One region of the Geobacillus sp. Y412MC52 genome, then DNA from elsewhere that is predicted to be linked to it. Evidence: riboswitches for the same ligand, from Rfam matches in the RefSeq annotation. Region 1 holds a riboswitch; each other region holds the start of a gene.
What was found. A riboswitch is a leader RNA that binds a small molecule or an ion and turns the genes downstream of it on or off. The one in region 1 is predicted to bind cobalamin.
Positions count from the first base shown of each region.

Region 2: linked by a shared signal. The riboswitch ahead of GYMC52_RS11380 (ABC transporter substrate-binding protein) and the one ahead of GYMC52_RS08940 ((2Fe-2S) ferredoxin domain-containing protein) in region 1 are both predicted to bind cobalamin.
Region 3: linked by a shared signal. The riboswitch ahead of GYMC52_RS04390 (ribonucleoside-diphosphate reductase subunit alpha) and the one ahead of GYMC52_RS08940 ((2Fe-2S) ferredoxin domain-containing protein) in region 1 are both predicted to bind cobalamin.

Region 1 is NC_014915.1:1,790,764-1,795,846, reverse strand. Features, by position in the region: gene GYMC52_RS08955 (glycerophosphodiester phosphodiesterase family protein) at 1-438, opposite strand, end outside; tRNA gene GYMC52_RS08950 (tRNA-Gln) at 619-686, shown strand; gene rraA (ribonuclease E activity regulator RraA) at 1,184-1,669, shown strand; cobalamin riboswitch at 1,728-1,921, shown strand; gene GYMC52_RS08940 ((2Fe-2S) ferredoxin domain-containing protein) at 2,103-2,501, shown strand; gene GYMC52_RS08935 (energy-coupling factor ABC transporter permease) at 2,502-3,245, shown strand; gene GYMC52_RS08930 (energy-coupling factor ABC transporter substrate-binding protein) at 3,250-3,543, shown strand; gene GYMC52_RS08925 (energy-coupling factor transporter transmembrane component T family protein) at 3,527-4,255, shown strand; gene GYMC52_RS08920 (energy-coupling factor ABC transporter ATP-binding protein) at 4,263-5,051, shown strand.
Region 2 is NC_014915.1:2,307,264-2,312,346, forward strand. Features, by position in the region: gene GYMC52_RS11370 (adenosylcobinamide amidohydrolase) at 1-1,240, opposite strand, end outside; gene GYMC52_RS11375 (FecCD family ABC transporter permease) at 1,237-2,271, opposite strand; gene GYMC52_RS11380 (ABC transporter substrate-binding protein) at 2,258-3,214, opposite strand; cobalamin riboswitch at 3,356-3,554, opposite strand; gene GYMC52_RS11385 (NUDIX hydrolase) at 3,638-4,105, opposite strand; gene GYMC52_RS11390 (PH domain-containing protein) at 4,251-4,865, opposite strand; gene GYMC52_RS11395 (APC family permease) at 5,052-5,083, opposite strand, start outside.
Region 3 is NC_014915.1:860,913-865,995, reverse strand. Features, by position in the region: gene GYMC52_RS04395 (ribonucleotide-diphosphate reductase subunit beta) at 1-393, opposite strand, end outside; gene GYMC52_RS04390 (ribonucleoside-diphosphate reductase subunit alpha) at 507-2,864, opposite strand; cobalamin riboswitch at 2,920-3,115, opposite strand; gene GYMC52_RS04385 (ATP-binding cassette domain-containing protein) at 3,318-4,334, shown strand; gene GYMC52_RS04380 (ABC transporter permease) at 4,331-5,083, shown strand, end outside.

The sequences.
Region 1 (5,083 bases):
ACGCTCCGCTTTCAGCATCTGAATCACCTCATCAAGCGTCGGGATGCGCTGGCCGGCAAAGCGTGGATGAAACCACGAACCGGCATCCAGCCGCCTCAGTTCAGCGAACGAAAAATCATTTACCCGCCACGGAGCACGGCGCGGGTAGACCGTTTCGGCATTTGTCGTCCGGGCGAGCGTCGCATCATGCAGAGCAACGAGCTTCCCGTCTTTGGCTGCGCGCACATCGACTTCGATATAGTCCGCCTGCATGCGGGCGGCAAGGCGGTAGGATGAGAGCGTATGCTCCGGCGCGTATCCGGACGCGCCGCGGTGGGCGATGACGGCGGTTTTCGGCTGGCTGGATGGCTGCCAGGCAGCCGCGGCCGCTAAGACGATCGGCGACGATAACAAAAACAATGTGCAAAGATAGAAGCGAAAAACCGTGATCCGGCGCATATACATCTCTCCCCTTCCAGTATCATATCGGGAAAACAAGTGCGAGGGAAAAACGAGGTGATATAGTGGGGAAAGGATGCTTGTACCGATAGTTTCGCACATCAAGCAAAGGGATATTCAGTTTGATGCATAAAGTGCGTTATCATGCCGCATACTGTAAACGACAACAAAACGTTGGGCTATAGCCAAGCGGTAAGGCAACGGACTTTGACTCCGTGATGCGCTGGTTCGAATCCAGCTATATAGATGCAATTTAAAGCTTTAACATTTTTCGTTTTTACCGGTCATTTCATCCGACTGTCGAGTGACCGAACAACACCGCTTCCAGACCCATGAATGGGTCTGTGAAGCGAGTCGTTGTTCGGTCTTCCGTCACGCCTTAGCGTGACGGAGGCAAGCCTGTGGCTTGCCTTCGACAGTCAAAAATGGATGAGCCACTTTTCCGTCAAGGATATGTTAAACGATTTCGTTGCATCTATATAGCCCAGCTGAACGTCTGGTCAAACCGGAGGGGCTTTGGGCCGGTGAAAACGGTCTCCGCCATATATCGGCGCGGGGCCGTTTTTTATAGTTTCAATGCGAGCGGTGGAATACATCGAAGCGATTGACGGCCACACAATGGTTTGGTTCACATCGCCGCGTTCGTGTCAGTCGTTCGAATGAAAGATCGTCGACAAAAAACTGCTGAGGCAGAAGGATTTTGGCGAATGACGGCGAATGCAAAACATGAAAGGGGAGAGCGACAATGAAAACAGCCGATTTATGCGATCAATTTTTAGACGAGTTGCAAGTATGCGAGTTGCCGTTCCAATCGTACGGCGGAAAACGGATGTTTTCCGGGCCGATCGCGACGGTCGATGTGTTTGAAGACAACGTCCTTGTCCGTGAAGCGCTCGAGACGGTGCCGCCGGGTACGGTGCTCGTGGTTGATGGAAAAGGCTCGCGCCGCGTGGCGTTATTAGGCGACCGGTTGGCGCAAATCGCCTGCGAGAGGGGGCTTGCTGGCGTCATCATCCACGGCTGCATCCGCGATTCAGCGGAAATTGGCGCCATGCCGATTGGAGTGATGGCGATCGGCACATGCCCGGTGAAAAGCAAAAAAGAGGGAAAAGGCTCTCGCGACGTTGCGCTCGAGTTTGGCGGCGTCCGCTGGGAGCCAGGGGCGTACGTGTACGCCGATGCGGACGGCGTTGTCGTCGCCAACAAAGATTTGTCGGCAAAAAACGGTTGACGGCCGCCATCAAGTTGTACTACGATGAAAACGGATGCTTGTTCCATGACAAGATCAATAGGCGAGAAACAAACAAGGTGCCTAAGCCTGCTTAAGGGCTTGGGTGAAAAGGGAAGCCCGGTGAAAATCCGGCACGGTGCCCGCCACTGTGATGGGGAGCTTTGCGGCAACAAGTCACTGAAGGATGCTTCGGGAAGACGCCGCCAAGCGATGATCCTAAGTCAGGAGACCTGCCTTGTTTGGATCGGACGGATGCCTACGGGACTATAGGCAGACGTGCGGGAGAATGACGGCTTCAGGGGCCCTGTTTGGGCCGTTTACGCCTTTCGTATACATTTTTCTGCACCTCTGCTGTAGAGGTGCTTTTTCTTTTGTCGAAAAACCGTCCGTCTGCCGCATTTCATTCTACCATTCTAGCAAAAGGGGGGATTTGGTGGCGACGTGGGATTTGCGGGGAATGAAGCATCATGTGCTCATTTGCAACGGAGGGACGTGCCTTCGCCATGGAGGGGATGACGTGACAACCGCGGTGCGTGAGGAGATCGCCCGCCTTGGGCTTGACGACGCTGTCCATACAACAAGGACGCGCTGCAACGGACGCTGTCAAGATGCGTGTGTGATGATCGTCTACCCGGATGGCGTCTGGTACCGGTTGATGACACCGGAGAAGGCAAAAGAGGTCGTCCAACGCCATTTGCAAAACGGCGAGCCGCTTCGCGCGTGGGCGACGTATGAATACGAAGACGCGTTGGTGTTGACGCCAGACGGTGAACGAGAGGCGCCAAGCGGAAAACGAAAAACCGAACATGTCGAGAAAGGAGCGAGCGGATAAATGAAAAAGATCATCCGGTGGAGCAGCATCGTCGCTTTATTCGTCGCGTATTTTTGGATGACCAGTGAACAGGAAGCATATGCCATGCACATTATGGAAGGCTTTCTGCCAGTCAGATGGGCGCTCTTTTGGTGGCTGTTGTTTTTGCCGTTTTTCGTGCTTGGCTTGCGCCGGCTTGTCCGCACCTTGAAACAACATCCGGAACAAAAGCTTCTTATGGCGCTGGCTGGTGCGTTTACATTTGTGCTATCGGCGCTCAAAATCCCATCGGTCACCGGCAGCAGCTCTCATCCGACTGGGATCGGATTTGGCTCCGTTTTGTTTGGACCGTGGGTGATGGTGGTAATCGGCACGATTGTCCTTCTTTTTCAAGCGCTACTGCTCGCTCATGGAGGATTGACGACATTAGGAGCCAATGCCATGTCAATGGCGGTCGTTGGACCGTTTGTCGCTTATATCATTTATCGGTTGGGACGGAAAAGCTTGTTGTCCCAGCGAGTCTCGTTGTTTCTTGCTGCTTGCTTATCTGACTTGGTAACGTATGTCACGACCTCGCTGCAGCTTGCTTTGGCGTTTCCGGCGCCTGATGGCGGGGTGATGGCTTCGTTTGGGAAATTTGCTGGCATTTTTGCTATCACTCAAGTGCCGCTGGCGGTAACCGAGGGCATTTTAACGGTGATCGTCTGGAACTGGCTTGCTTCGTATCAAGCCTCTCCGTTGTTCCAAAAGGAAAAGGGGGCATGAGGACATGAAGAAAAATCGTTTGTTGTTATTGCTTGCCGCTTTGTCGATCGTAGTGCCGCTTTGGTGGGCGCGCGGGTCAGCGTTCGGCGGAACGGACGACCAAGCCGAAAAAGCCATTCAAGCGATCAACCCGCATTATCGTCCGTGGTTTGAATCGATTTTTACCCTGCCGGGCGGCGAAGTCGAAACGCTGTTGTTCTCGTTGCAAGCCGCGCTTGGCGCTGGCGTGATTGGCTATGTCGTTGGGTTGTACAAAGGGCGGTCGGAGCGGGAGAACAGCCATGATTCGCGAGTTTGATCGTTGGGCGTATGACAACCGGCTTCGCACATGGCGGGCGGAATGGAAATTACTGATGGCTCTCGCCATGCTTTTTGTCGTCATGATCGGCGGCTGGCGCGAGCAATGGCTCGTGCTTGGCGGGATGGCGTACTGGATTATCGGCCGTGCGGGGGTGCCGTTTTCCTTGTATGGAAAAGCGATGTTGGCCGCCTGCATCTTTTTAGGGCTTAGCCTGTTGACGTTGGTCGTGTCTGTGTCCTTTCCCTTTCAGTTCTCGATCGTTGACAGTCAGCTGCAACCAGCTGCTCAGCTGGCCATTCGTTCACTGGCCGCATGGTCTTGTCTGTTTTTTGTGCTCATTACGACCCCGGCGCCGGAGTTGTTTGCCGTGCTGCGGAGGATGCGTCTCCCGGCAGCGTTGGTTGAACTTTGTTTTCTCATGTATCGCTTCATCTTTTTATTGGAGCAGGCGGCGGCTGAGCTGATGTTGGCGTTGCGTGCCCGCAATGGGGGAACGCATTGGCGGCACGGGGGGATGCTCATGTATCAATTATGGATAAAAGCGTGGCAATCGTATGAAGCGTTCAGCCGTTCGCTTGCTGCCCGTGGGGGAATGACTTCGGTTGTGTATACACATCAACCGCTGAAAACGAATATGCACCTTGCCGACATCACAGCCGGCGTCGTGATGGTGATGCTGTTGCTCGGTTTGGAATGGTGGAAAGGATGAGAGAGATTTGCTGTTGCGGATGGAACAAGTGCGGTATGCATATGATTCGACACGCGATGTGCTCAATGGGGTTGATTGGGAGATTGTGGAGCGAAAAAAATGTGTGCTCATTGGGCCAAACGGATGCGGCAAAACGACGCTGTTTCTTCATTTGAATGGGCTATTGCGGGCGCAAGAAGGAACGGTGTATTGGAAAGGGCGCAACATGTATGAACGCGGCGCCGATTGGGCGCAATGGAGGCGTGAAGTCGGCATCGTCTTTCAAAATCCGGAGCATCAAATTCTTGCGCCGCTCGTGCGCGATGAATTGGCGATCAGCCTCGCCCATGCTGGAATGGATATGGACAAAATGGGAGAAGCGCTCGCCTCGATTGTAGAAGAATACAAGCTCCATTCCTGGTTGGACCGTCCGACCCACCAACTCAGCCTCGGGCAGAAAAAATGGCTGACGCTTTGCTGCGCCATGGCGACGAAGCCGGATTTGCTCGTGCTTGACGAGCCGACCGCCTACTTGGATCAGCACCAGACAAAGCAGTTTCTTGAGCAAATCGAGGCGATTCATCGAGCGGGGACGACCGTGTTAATTGCCACGCATGATATGGATTTTGTCTGGCAGTGGGCGGATGTCGTCGCCGTCATGCACGAAGGGCGCATCGTGATGCAAGGGGCGCCGGAGGACGTGTTCGCCGATCGCCAACGGCTTTTGGATGTTCGTTTGGATGTTCCGCTGTTTGTGCGGCTTTGGCAAGCGTGGCGGCCGGAGGAAAAGACCGTGCCCCGATGCCTTGCCCAATAAATGGGGAGGGATCCGCGCCGAAACCGTTGCAG
Region 2 (5,083 bases), 520 kb from region 1:
CCGTCATCATCGCCTGGACAAACGCCGCTTCCGTCAGCACTCCGTCAATGACAATCACCATATTGATCGTTCCCGGCCTTGCCGCAAGCGGCTTATGCTGCCACGCCCGAGCGGCATCAACCGCATTGCCGACGCCAGCGGTCGCCATGACCGCCACCGAAAACGCTTCCCCTTCTTTCTGAAGCCAAACGGCATCACGGACATCAACCGCCGTCATCATGCCGATCGTTCGTTCCGGCGAAAACCCGTGCTGCTCCAAATAGCGGCGCATGTCTCCTTCCGCATCGCCGCAATCGTAATCCAACCCGACTTGGCGGTTGACAAAATGGGTCGCCCATTGAAACCCAGCGCCGATCAATGCCGAGGACAGGACGCGAAGCGGCTGGCAGGAGGCCAGAACAGCGGCGTCATCAAGAAAGGACAAACGCAGCCCGCCGGCCGACGATTCTTCTTGTTTCCCTTTCGGCACGAACGAAAACATCGGCTTTGCCGCCGCCGGATGAGCCAGACGCACAATCGGCGCGGCAAACACTTCCTCAAGCAGCGCCGGCGTCATCACATCTGTCGGCGTTCCAAGCGCCGCTGTTTTTCCTTCTTTTAACACAAGCACCCGGTCGCAATATAAGCTAGCGACGTTCATATCGTGAAAGACGGCGACGACCGTCAAATCGCGGGAGCGGGCAGCTTCCGCGAGCCGGTCCAAAAGCCGGACTTGGCCGCTCACATCCATATGGTTCGTCGGCTCATCCAGCAAGAGCAACTGCGGCTTTTGGGCAAGCGCCCGCGCCAAATAGGCGCGCTGCCGCTCGCCGCCGCTTAGCCGCTCAAGCGGCTCATCGATTTTGTCAGCCAAGCCGACCGCACGAAGCGCTTCTTGAACCGCCGCTTCATCCTCTTTTGTCCACGTCGGAAACAAGCCGCGCTGATGGGCGTAGCGGCCGAGCGCCACCGTTTCTCTCACCGTATAGCCGGCCGCCGCCTCCGCTGTCTGCGGCAGGACGGCGGCAAACCGCGCCCATTGCTTCGCAGACAGCGCCAAAAGCGGCTGGCCATGAATCTTGATCTCACCGCTGGCAAGCGGAAGCTCTTTGCAAATGAGTTTCAGCAGCGTCGTTTTTCCGCTGCCGTTCGGCCCGACGATGCCAAAAAGCTCCCCTTTTTCCACGGAAAACGTCACACGATCAAGCACTTGCTTTGGTCCATACCGATGCGATACGGCCCGCACCTCGAGCATCATCATCCCATCTTTCGCTTCATTTTTCGGAAAAACAAGACGGCAAATAGCGGGGCGCCGATCAGCGCAGTGATGACGCCGATCGGCAGTTCGCGCGGTTCGATGATCGTCCGCGCCGCCACATCGGCAAGCACAAGAAACGCCCCGCCATACAAGAGCGACAGCGGCAAAAGCCCCCGGTAGTTTGGCCCGCACACAAGCCGAACCATATGCGGAACAACGAGCCCAACAAAACCGATCGTCCCGGACACCGACACCGCCGCGCCGGTGAGCAGCGCCGCCGCCGTCAAAATGATGACTTTTCGGCGCGTAACATCAACGCCGACATGAAGCGCCGCCGCCTCGCCAAAAGCAAACGCGTTCAACTCGCGGCCGTTGGCGAGAAGCACCGCCGCGCCGATGAGAAAAAACGGCAACAAAAGCCCGCTGTATTTCCAGCCGCGCATCGCGACGCTTCCCATCAGCCATGAGATGATTTGCCGCAATTCTTCCCCGGTCAAAGCGATCATCAGTGAAATGAACGCGCTGAAAAACGCGCCGAAGATAATGCCGGCTAAAATGATCGTCTCAACCGACAGCTGCGGCTCAACCGCGCGAGTGAACGCCAAAACGGCGACAAGCGTCGCCATGCCGCATAAAATGCTCACGATCGGCAGCGTGAACGTGCCAAAGAGCGGCCATTGCCAGCCGAGAAAGATGACGAGCACCGCCCCGACCGAGGCGCCGGACGAGACGCCGAGCGTGTACGGATCGGCGAGCGCATTTTTCAGCAACCCTTGGAACGCCGCGCCAGCCAGTGCCAATGACGCCCCGACCAAAAAAGCGAGCACGACGCGCGGCAAGCGGATCGCCATCACGATCGGCACCCAATCGGCCGGAATGTCAGACGGAAGCGGCATACCAAACCATTCGGACGCAAGAATGCGAACAATAGAAGAAAAGGGAATCGACAGCGATCCTGTCGATATCCCTACGAGCAACGATAACATGGCCGCCGTGACGGCCAATATATACATCCACGTTTTACTTGAACACATCCGGGTAAATGGCTTTGGCAAGTTCCTCGACCCCTTCGACAAGGCGCGGACCCGGGCGGCTTACTAAGTCGGTGTTGACGTCATACACCCGCTTGTTTTTCACCGCCGGCACGTCTTTCCAAGCGGCGCGCGCAAACACTTGCTTCGCTCCGCCGTATGTCGTGATGATAACGTCCGGCTTATAGGCCACTGCTTTTTCTTCCGTCACCATCGGCCAGCCTTCCAAGCTGCCGGCGACGTTTTTCGCTGAAATCACTTGAAGCATCTCATCCATAAACGTCCCTTTGCCGGCCGTATACAGCTGCGGCGGCGGCGACACTTCAATCCAGACGTTCGCTTGTTTGTCCGCCGGGATTTGTTTCGCTTTTTCTTGAATTTGCGCAAGCTTCTCTTTCATATCCTTAATCACTTGCTTCGCTTTGTCTGTCGTCCCGGTCGCTTTGCCGATCAATTCGATGGACGCATACACATCGTCGAACGACTTCGCGTCATTCACGACAAGCACGGTGATGCCGGCGTCTTTCAATTGCTTGAGGCCATCGCGCGAGTTATGGGCGCTTGACGCGTGGGCCAAGACAAGATCCGGTTTGAGCGAAATGATTTTCTCGACGTTGAATTCCATGCCGCCGATTTTCGTTTTCGTTTTGACGTCTTCCGGATAATTGTCAAAATCGCTGACGCCGACGATCTTATCGCCCAACCCCAACGCATAGGCGATTTCCGTATTGCTTGGGATGAGCGAGACGATCTTTTTCGGTTCCGCTTTGATCGTGACATCCTCGCCAAGCCCGTCTTTCACCGTCACCGGAAACGCCGCTTGTTCCGTTTTCGGTTCTTCTTTTTTCGCAGGCTCGGTGCTGCCATTCGCCCCGCCGCAGCCGACGAGCACGGCGGCCAAAAGGAAGAACACCGCCACCACCGCCGGCCATGTCCAACGTTTCATCCGTCATTCCCCCTTCAGTGATGTATGTACAATAAAAAACGCCCATTCCGCCTAAATCTGGGAATGAGCGCGAAACAGACCGCCAATGGGCACAACAATGCCCTGTACGACTGTTTCCGCGTCTCACCCCCCGAAGATTCGGAAACTGCGGCAAGCAAGGCAGGTCTACTGGCTCATGCTTCATCCTACTCTGAAGCCTTCCCGTACGGAAAACAGCGCAAGCCATCTGTCCGTACAGTGGCGATTTCATTTCGTCCGCATTGACAGTTGCGGGGACAGCTCCGGATTCCCACCGGATTCCCTATTAAGCCTTTTCGGCACCTTGCTGCGAATTGATGAATTTGTCGGATATGGACATTTTTATAATAATGCAGCGTTTAGCATTTGACAACTATGAATTTACAGCAGGTTGGAGGGAAGTCGTCACCTTCCCACTCTTGCAGACAATCGAGATGGATTCATAACCCATGTTTCATACGGAACAGAGCATTCCCTTTTCATCGCATCGAGCACCCGCGATTTCAAATGCGGCCATGTCACATATTCATCAATATTCGACTCATCGATCAACACAAACTTCGCCTTTTGAATTTCCTCAGGCTGGGGAGAAACGTTTCCTTTCACATATGTCGCTTTAAATACAATGTTTATGATATTTTTAGTTTCATTGTAATACACGCCGCTGACCCCGATGAGACGGATGTCAACGCCAGTCTCTTCATACACCTCGCGATGAACGGCCCGATCGAGCGGCTCGCCTGGTTCAACTTGTCCGCCCGGCATTTCCCACGTATCGGAGCGGTCATAGCTTTTAACAAGCAAAACCTCTCCCGTGTCATTCGTAATATAGGCTGAAACGGTGATAATGGCTTGTTGGTGTTTATCCATCAAGCTCTCCTCCTACATCGCGGAATGATCCTAGCCCTCTCCTGCAGAAAAAAAGCGGCTGCCCCATCTATACTGCCATCTTGAAAAAAATAAGGAAAGATACCTCGCCTCTGGCACGGCGTCTTTCCCCGATACAACCTTCATCTCGTCACTGTTGAATATATTTGTCAAACACAAAGCCGAAATCCTTCACCGTATAGTTCTTTTTCGCTTCCGTCAGCCAGCGAAAAGCGTATTCATTCACGGCCTGAAAATCCGCCGACACATTGGCGCCGTCGCCGCGCATGTTGGCAAACACCTTCGTTGCCAGTTCCAGACTCCGCTCAGCATAGTGGAATTTCATTTCGTTTTCATGGCAAATCTCCGCGATCGCCAGCAGCGATTTATACAAATCTTTCAATTCCTCAATATGCTTTTTATGCACATCAATGGAGTAGGAATGCGGTCCAATTTTAAATTTAATTTCCGCATCCAAATCGACCGTCCCGGCCGTTTCGAGCGATACGTCGGAAATCGGATGCTTGTAGTAATCGTAGCGGCGCAGCGTCCGTTTTTTGCTCGCGGCGCTCGTGCCGTCCAGATGAATGAGCGCGCGGTTTGTGAAGCAATATTCATCGGATTTCGACTTGATGAGAAAATAGATTTTTTCTCCATCCTCGTGCATCACATAATCATCGGCATCCACTTTGTCGTAGTCTTTCGGCTGAATGACCGAGCCGATGTCGCTTAGCCCAAGCACATCGGCGGCGACTTTTCCAAACATGCTCATGTTCCTCCGGCTCCTTCCACGTTTTATCGGCGCCCACCTATTGGCGGATGAACGGCGTTTTGCCTTAACAAGGCGCCGTACCCTCATTCTGTAATACGTCGCGATCGAAAAAATGTTTCATCGTCGGCAAAAAACGAAAGACCCAACGCCTTTTATGACGGCGTCAGGCCTTACAAGCAACTACAGTTCCCCGCTTAGACGGGAGTCTTTGT
Region 3 (5,083 bases), 930 kb from region 1:
CGAGAGCACGTACGAATAGGAATGGTTGTGAATGACTTCCTGCTGGGCGAGCATGATCATGAGCGCATTGATGCTCGGGTCCGTAATGTAATCAGCGACGCGCCCAGCGTAGTCGGTTTGGATGCTGTCAAGCAGCGCCAAGAGTCCGATGATTTTCAAAAACGCATCCTGCTCGCGGTCGGTCAGCTGCGGAAACTGCTTCACATCTTGCGACATATTGATTTCAAACGGCGTCCAAAAGTTGGCGAGCATTCGCTTATATTTCGCATACGCCCATGGGTAGGCGATATCGTCCCAGTTCAACACATTCGAGCAACGGCCGTTGATGATGCCCGTCGAACGGTTCGGCGCCTCTGGATCCATAATCGGCCGTTTGACTAAGCTGATCGTCATTGTGTCGATTCCTTCCTTTCTCTTTCAAGTATCGTGATGCGCGACCAACCGCGGACGCCCCTCCCGCACAAGGAAGGGAAAGCCCGACCAAAGGCGTTTGTTGCGCCCCATGGTCAGCTCGCGCAAGAATCGCACTCGTCGATCGTCCCCGATGTCGAACGCACGTAATACGTCGTTTTCAACCCCGACTTCCACGCCGTCAAATGCAAATCGAGCAGCTCTTTTGCCTTAATCGTGTTCATGACGTAGAAGTTAAAGGAGATGGCTTGGTCGATATGGCGCTGGCGGGCGGCGTTTTGCTTGATGCTCCAACGTTGGTCGATATGGTACGCCGATTTGTAATACCATGTCGTCTGTTCGTTTAAATCCGGCACCGTAACGGGAATCTTATAATCTTTCTTTTCCTCGGCGTATACTTTTAAGAAAATGGGATCAATGCTCGCCGTGCTGCCAGCGATGATCGACGTCGATGCGTTCGGGGCGATGGCCATGATATAGCCGTTGCGCATCCCGTAGCGGGCCACATCTTGCTTCAGCCGATCCCAATCGAGTTCACCGTGGCTTTCGTAGCCGCGCCGCTCAAAATAAGCGCCCGTCTGCCAGTCCGATCCCGGAAACGCCGGGTAGCTCCCTTTCTCTTTGGCGAGCTCCATGCTCGCTTGAATCGCCAAATACGCGATCGTTTCATACAGCTCGTCGGCATAGCGGACCGCTTCCTCCGACTCCCAGCGAATGCCTTTTAACGCCAAAAGATGATGCCAGCCAAAGGTGCCAAGCCCGACAGCGCGGTATTTTTCGTTCGTCAGGCCGGCCTGCAGCACCGGAATATTGTTTAAATCAATGACATTATCGAGCATCCGCATTTGAATCGGGATGAGCCGCGCCAAAACCCCATCGGTCACCGCCCGCGCCAAGTTGATCGACGATAAATTGCAGACGACAAAATCGCCTGGTATTTTTTCAATGATGATCATCCCGTCTTTTACATATTGCCGCTTCATCACGGTTGGGCTTTGGTTTTGCGCGATTTCCGTGCAAAGGTTGCTGCAGTAGATCATCCCGAGATGGCGATTCGGATTTTGCCGGTTCACTTCATCGCGGTAAAACATAAACGGCGTCCCCGACTCGAGCTGGCTGCGCATGATGCTTTTCATCACTTCGATCGCCGGCACTTTTTCTTTCGACAGCCTTGATTCGTTGACGCATTGCCAGTATTTCTCGCGGAAACTCCCGCACCCTTTTTCCTCATCATAAAAATCTTCCAAGCTAAACCCCATCACCTTCCGCACTTCATGCGGATCAAACAAATACCAGTCGCCGCGCTGTTCGACTTGCTCCATGAACAAATCAGGGATGCAAACGCCGGTGAACAAATCATGCGTCCGCAGCCGTTCGTCACCGTTGTTGAGCCGCGCATCGAGAAACGCAAAAATGTCTTTATGCCATACATCCAAATAGACGGAAATGGCCCCTTTTCGCTGTCCCAACTGATCGACGCTCACCGCTGTATTGTTCAACTGCTTCATCCACGGGATGACGCCGGAGGAGACCCCTTTAAACCCTTTGATGTCGCTGCCGCGCGAACGGATTTTGCCTAAATAGACGCCGATGCCGCCGCCCGATTTCGACAAATTGGCGATGTCGGTGTTGCTGTCATAAATCCCTTGCAAGCTGTCATCGACCGTGTCGACAAAGCAGCTCGACAGCTGGCCGTATGACTTCCCGGCATTGGCAAGCGTCGGCGTCGCCACGGTCATGTATAAGTTGCTTAACGCCCAATACGCTTCCTTCACGAGCTCAAGGCGCCGCTTGGGTGGTTCATTCACCATTAGCGTCATGGCGATGACCAAAAACCTCTCCTGCGGCAATTCATACAGCCGCCGCTCATAATCGCGGGCCAAATACCGGTCAGCGAGCGTGCGCAGCCCGATGTACGTAAACAGCTTGTCCTTCTCCGGATCAAGAAACGCACCGATGGCATCAATTTCTTCTTTCGTATAACGTTCAAGCAGCAGCGGACTGTACACCCCTTGTTCTGTCAGCGCAACAAGCAGCGAGTAGAAATCGCCATACCGCTCGCGCTCGTCATACCCACGCTGCCGCGCCGCTTCACGGTACAATTGCCGCAAATACAGCCGGGCGCACACAAATGTCCAGTCCGGCTCATCTTCATCAATGTAAGAAAGTCCTTCCAAAATAGCCGTTTGGTGCAGCTGTTCTACCGTGACGGACTCCTTTCGACTGAGAAGCTGCCAAACACGCTCGACGTATTCATCAAGCGACAGACGGCCGAATCCAGCGGCGGCTTGCCCAATCAGCGACGCAAACTCTTCACGTGAAAAAGAAACCGGCTTCCCTTGGTCATCGATGATGATCATTTTCGTCAATGCGGTCATTCGTTTCCCCACTCCTTCAATAAAAAATCCGCTCGGGCAGGCGAGCGGATGAAACGACAGACGGAAAAAAGGCATACGAAACCCTTTTTCTTTTCCCCTATCGTTTCATCTTCTCACACCCCGAAGAACATGAAACGTTCCAAGCAAGGCAGGTCTCCTGACTCGTGCATCGTCCTACTTTGGGGCCTTCCCAGCGGCGCGCCGAATGGCTCTTGCCGCCAGTGGCCATCCCATTTCGTCCGCACATACAGTTGCGGGGGCAGTTCCGGATTCACACCGGATTCCCTATTAAGTCCTGATGGACACCATTGCTTGGCAGAACGATATGTAGTTGTACAACAAGACTTCAAAACCAATATATAGTATTTAGCATCCTGATGGAACAAGCATATACCAAAACCGGGAAAATTGCAAGAGTGAGCGAATCAAATTTTCTCTTCCACTAAAAATCGTTCCTTGTTCATATTTCGTTCATAAAAACTTGCTACGATTCACCATGTACGAATCATATGAAGGAGGGGACGCAAAATGGGATTCAAACGCCCAATCTCAACCGCCCATCAAGAGTGGGCAGTGGAAGCGCATGGATTGGTAAAAACATTCGGTAACCATCGGGCCGTGGACGGCCTCGATTTATACGTGCGCGCAGGCGCCATCTATGGCGTGCTTGGCCCCAATGGAGCCGGCAAGACAACGACGATCCGAATGTTAGCAACGTTATTGCGCCCGGACGCTGGTTCCGCCAAAATTTTTGGGTATGATGTCGTCAAACAACCGCAAATCGTCCGGCAATTGATCGGTGTCACCGGCCAATACGCATCCGTCGACGAAACGCTAAGCGCGACAGAGAATCTAATGATCTTTTCTAGGCTTCTCGGTCTGAGCCGGGCAGAAGCACGGCGGAAAACAAGCGAATTATTGGAGGAATTTGGTTTGACGGAAGCGGCTAAACGCCCATTGAAACATTTCTCCGGCGGTATGCGCCGGCGTCTGGATCTCGCCGCCAGCCTCATTGCCCAGCCGCCGCTCATTTTTCTTGACGAACCAACCACTGGGCTCGATCCGCGCACGCGCAATCAAATGTGGGAAACGATCCGGCGCTTGGTGAACATGGGGACAACCGTGCTGTTGACGACCCAATATTTGCAAGAAGCGGACGAATTGGCAGACCGAATCGCTGTGATTGATCATGGCCGGGTCGTCGCCGAAGGGACACCCGATGAACTCAAGGCGTCTGTCGGTCAGTCGTCATTGCAAGTCAAGCTGCAGCATCCTGAGGAGATCGAAACGGCAAGGCGCATCATTGAACGCGTTCTCCGTGTCCGGTCGACGGTGTCCTTGGAAACCGGGAACATCACGGCGCCGATGGCCGATGCAGACCATGTGACGGACTTGCTTGTCGCTTTGCGTCAAGAGGGCATCCGCTTAGCCGAGTTAAGTGTGCAAAAACCGACCCTTGATGAAGTCTTTCTGACCATTACCGGCCATGGAGTGGAAAAAAACGCAGAGGAATCCAACATTGTAAGGGAGGGAACGATGGGATGAAACACATGTCTCCACAATCAGCCGCCCATCGCCAACTGAAAAACCGGGCAAGCGTTTCCCAAGCCGTAAGCAACTCCTTGACGATGGCCTATCGCAGTTTGCTGAAGGTGCGGCGCACGCCAGAACAATTATTTGACGTCACCTTCCAGCCGATCCTATTCACTCTGATGTTTACCTACATCTTTGGCGGAGCCATCGCGGGAAATGTGCATGACTACTTGCCGATGATCGTTCCCGGCATTCTGATCCAGACGTTGATCGGGGCTTCCGTCGCCTCGGGGGTTCAACTTCGCGATGATATGGACAAGGGCGTATTCGACCGTTTTAAATCGCTGCCGATCGCCCGCATCGCTCCGTTGGCAGGGGGGTTGGTGGCCGATACAGTCCGGTACGCCATCGCCACCGTGCTGACGTTCGCCATGGGATTTCTCATCGGCTACCGCCCGGAAGGAGGCATCGCCAGTATGGCGTTTGCGGGCGTTTTCGCCATCGGGTGCGCGTGGGCCGTCAGCTGGATCTTTGCCTTCTGCGGCGTCATTGCGCGTCATGCGGCCGCCGTACAGGGGATCTCCATGATGGCGCTGTTTCCGCTTATGTTTGTCTCGAATGCGTTCGTGCCGATCAAGACGATGCCCGATTGGTTGCAATGGGTTGCCAAAGTCAATCCCATTTCCCATATGATCGCGGCCGTCCGCGAGTTGACGAATCACGGAACAATTGGCACCGATTTCGTCGTCTCCTTGCTCGGC